DNA from 2 places in the Roseibium sp. M-1 genome. Region 1 is predicted to be linked to the other one. Evidence: predicted binding sites of a transcription regulator. Region 1 holds the regulator's gene; the other holds the start of a gene.
The links. The regulator LexA, encoded in region 1, represses DNA repair genes until DNA is damaged. The targets are predictions, from matches to a motif close to TGTTCNNNNTGTGTTCNG.
Positions count from the first base shown of each region.

Region 2: uvrA (excinuclease ABC subunit UvrA) is a predicted target of LexA. The motif match lies at 950-967, and genes of this name have one in related genera.

Region 1 covers NZ_CM137257.1:1,057,257-1,059,458, forward strand. Annotated here, with positions in the region: gene ACX3M4_RS04845 (hypothetical protein) at 1-386, shown strand, start outside; gene lexA (transcriptional repressor LexA) at 612-1,322, shown strand; gene ACX3M4_RS04855 (ComEC/Rec2 family competence protein) at 1,412-2,202, opposite strand, start outside.
Region 2 covers NZ_CM137257.1:812,132-814,333, reverse strand. Annotated here, with positions in the region: gene ACX3M4_RS03750 (single-stranded DNA-binding protein) at 35-583, opposite strand; gene uvrA (excinuclease ABC subunit UvrA) at 1,160-2,202, shown strand, end outside.

The DNA.
Region 1 (2,202 bases):
CGGAATTTACGCTCTTCCGCGTCAAACCCGATCCGGAGACGGCAACCGAACCGCAAACCAATGCCCTGATCACAACACTCGCCCCCTTTGCGGACCTTCACCACAGCGTCGCCGCTCTTGCCGGTAATCTTGGCGCAGGCACTTTCGAAGTCATGGGTCTCGGCAGCCTTGCCGGAGCGCAGTTTCTGGAAGGGCCGCCAATGACGGGCCTTATCTCCGAAATTCTTCTTCAACCCGGCATCAGAGGTTCTTCCGGCAAGGATCTCTCACTGCCGATCCGGGCAATAGACCTTCAAGGACGACTTTTCAGCGGCACGCTGAGCCCTGGCGGCGCGCCGACGTTGATTACCTGTGAACTCCTCTTGAGGGAGCCGGATCGCGGTTGACCCTCAGACGCCACCGGCTGTGACAGAATTGCTGACATCCGGTCGGCGCCGCCTTCAATTATTAAATCGTGCGACCGGCGGAAACCGGAACCGCAGAAAGATCCACTGCCCATATGCACTCTTCCAAGAACAGTAAGAGAACATTTACCCTTGCAGAACACAATGAGAACAGGTAATGTGTTCTTGATTTGTACCAGACTCATTTCTCGGTCAGGGGAAACCGGCATGTTGACGCGCAAGCAGTATGAACTGCTCATGTTCATTCACGAAAGACTGAAAGAAACCGGCGTGCCGCCGTCCTTCGACGAAATGAAGGATGCGCTCGACCTGCGGTCGAAGTCGGGTATTCACCGCCTCATCACGGCGCTGGAAGAGCGTGGTTTCATCCGCCGCCTGCCCAACCGGGCAAGGGCAATGGAAGTTGTTCGCCTGCCAGACTCAATTGCTCCCGGACTCGGTGCTCCCAGACCGCGCGGCAGCTTCTCTCCGGAGGTGATCGAGGGCTCGCTCGGAAAACCGGAACCGGCACGCCCTGCTCCCGAGCCTGCTGCTGGCGTTACCGAGATACCGGTGATGGGCCGCATCGCTGCTGGTGTGCCGATAGAGGCAATCCAGACGCACAGTCATTCGATTACGGTGCCACAGGAACTGCTCGGGCGCGGAGAGCATTATGCACTCGAGGTTCGCGGTGATTCCATGATCGAAGCCGGCATTCTGGATGGTGACACCGTCCTTATTCGTCGCACCGACAGCGCCGAAAGCGGCGATATCGTCGTTGCTCTGGTGGATGAAGAGGAAGCCACATTGAAGCGCCTGCGCAAAAAAGGCGCGTCGATTGCGCTTGAGGCCGCCAACCCGGCCTACGAAACACGCATCTTCGGTCCCGGACGCGTTCGTGTTCAAGGCCGCCTGATCGCGCTTTTTCGGCAGTACTAGAAAACGCGCAGTCACCGGATCTCTCGGGTCCCAGTTGATTGCTTTCGAAGAAACGATCCGTCTGTACGCACGCGTAGACCATTCCTGTTCTATGGCTTCGCGACTTTTGCTGTTGTTTTCCCCGGATCGGATCTCTTTGCCTTGGCGAGGCTTGCACGTGTCACCGTTCCGGGTCTGTGCCATGGACGCGGCGGGTCGGGAATGGCAAAGAGCAGCTTTGAAATTCCGGACGGGGTTTGGCGGTGATCAGGTGCGCTGCTTTGTGCTGCCGGAATGGTCTCAGGACTGGCTGCTGCAGCAGCGTGGACAACTTCATTCTCACCTTGATCTTCCAGCCATATGGCAACAGCGCCGCGTTTGAGACGCATCTGGCCGTCCAGGACGAGTGCAGCCCCGCAAGATGGCGGCGCGATTAGATCGGTCACGACAAGATCTGACTTTCGGCAATCCATCTCCAGGGCTTCGATCCGTTTGGGCGACGCAATCACGACAAGCTGAGCAGTTTCTGCAGGTTCCACCGCTCCTTTTCTGCCATGGGCCTTGACCACACAGCCGTCAGCGTCGCACTTTCTTTGAGGCGATTTCATCTTGCGCGACAAGATCTCCTGCGACGCTACCCCCTCCGCCTGCATCCAGAGCTCTGCAGCAAACGACCCGGTCCGGCCCGCGTAACGCAACTGGCCCGCTTCATCCCTGGCTGCCAGCTGGCTACCGCGGGCAGCGATCTGAATGTCGGGCGGGCGCGTTTCCACCGCGACCAGAAGACCGGCCAGGAGCGGCACCCCTGCAATCAGGCGTTTTTTGCCAGGAAGCAATAGACCGGCAAAGAGCGCAGCCAGAAGCAGCAGCGCGGCCAGCCCATCGAGACGGCCGAGCATGC
Region 2 (2,202 bases), 250 kb from region 1:
GAAATCGGCGGCCCATGAAAAAATTTCGGTCCGATCAGAACGGAATTTCGTCGTCCATCGGGCCGCCGCCACCGCCGGACGGCCCGCCGTAGCCGCCGCCACCCGAACCGCCGGAGCCGCCGCCGTAGCTGCCACCGCCACCGAAGCCGCCTCCGGATCCACCCCCAAAGCTGCCGCCGCCCTGGCTGTCATTGCCATAGTCTGGCAGACTACCGCTACCGCCGCCTTCGCCGCGACCATCGAGCATGGTCAGGTTGGAGTTGAAGCCTTGCAGCACGATTTCGGTGGAATAGCGATCCTGGCCGGACTGGTCCTGCCATTTGCGGGTCTGCAGCTGGCCTTCAAGATAGACCTTCGATCCCTTGCGCAGATACTGTTCCGCCACCTTGCACAGGCCGTCATTGAAGATGACCACACGGTGCCATTCGGTCTTTTCCCGGCGTTCGCCGGTGTTGCGGTCGCGCCAGGACTCAGAGGTCGCAATACGCAGGTTTGCGATGGCGCGGCCATCCTGCGTACGGCGGATTTCCGGATCGGCACCCAGATTGCCGACCAAAATTACTTTGTTGACGCTGCCCGCCATACTGCACTCCTGTCTGTTCTCGCGCGGTTCTGCTCAGATCGCCATGCTTCTCCGGCATTGGCCGACCCTGAACCGCGCTGCAAGCCATGCTGCTAGAAATCAGAACCCTAGCGGTCCGCCAACAGCTGTGCTGCACTTTTCCTTTGCCAGCACCCATTTTCCACAAGGCAGGCCGTGACCAGCTACCGGCCAGGGCTGCCTGCTTTTCAATCAGAAAGCGTAAGAACTACCCCTGATTGCGCTCCGTTACATTTTGCTCCGTTTTTGTTCCAAATCACGCACAAAACCGTGTCAGGAAACTTGCTGGCGGGAAATGGAGCCCCTCGCCTGTTTCGGCCCATGCATTCCTGACGCTGCCCGTAGCAATGTACTTGTTTTGTTCTTATCATTTCTGTAAAACCGATTCAATCAGGCATCGCATCCGGCGGGCGCAAATGGAGGATGCTTTAAAAGCCTCTCTGGAACCGCCCGCCTAAACTGCTATATCGGGGCAAACGGACACGTTCCGCCTCTCGACAACCATGCGCCTGCGCGGGCCGCAGCAGCCGGACCAGTGCGCGCTCAGAAAGACCGACAATGACGACATCCAAGGACGGACAGCCGGACGACGCCTGGAAAAGCGACCCGACGAAGATGCTCAGCATCCGCGGCGCGCGCGAGCATAATCTCAAGGGCATCGATCTGGACCTGCCCAGAGACCGGCTGATCGTCATGACCGGACTTTCCGGCTCCGGCAAGTCGTCGCTGGCTTTCGACACGATCTATGCCGAAGGCCAGCGACGCTACGTGGAAAGCTTGTCCGCCTACGCGCGCCAGTTCCTGGAGATGATGCAGAAACCGGATGTCGACCAGATCGACGGCCTGTCTCCGGCGATTTCCATCGAGCAGAAGACCACGTCCCGCAATCCGCGCTCCACGGTCGGCACGGTCACCGAGATCTACGACTATATGCGCCTTCTGTTCGCACGTGTCGGCATTCCCTATTCCCCGGCGACCGGCCTGCCGATCGAGAGCCAGACGGTCAGCCAGATGGTCGACCGGGTTATGGAACTGGAAGAAGGCGCCCGCCTTTATCTGCTCGCCCCCATGGTGCGTGGCCGCAAGGGCGAGTACCGAAAGGAACTGGCGGAACTCATGAAGAAGGGCTTCCAGCGCGTCAAGATAGACGGAACCTTCTACGAGATTGCCGAGGCCCCTGCCCTCGACAAGAAATTCAAACACGACATTGATGTGGTCGTGGACCGTCTTGTCGTGCGCGACGATATCGCCGGCCGCCTGGCGGATTCGCTTGAAACGGCGCTGAAACTTGCAGATGGCATAGCCATCGCCGAATTTGCCGACCGGACCGACGCTAATGGCGATCCGGAGCGGATCATTTTTTCGGAAAAGTTCGCTTGCCCTGTTTCGGGCTTCACCATACCGGAGATTGAGCCGCGGCTCTTTTCCTTCAACAATCCGTTTGGTGCCTGCCCGACATGCGACGGCCTCGGCACGACACTGGCTTTTGAGGAAGACCTGGTCGTTCCCGACCATTCGCTTTCCTTGCGCGAAGGAGCAGTGCTGCCCTGGGCCAAGACCGGCGCCACCTCGCCTTACTACGCCCAGACCCTTGAAGCGAT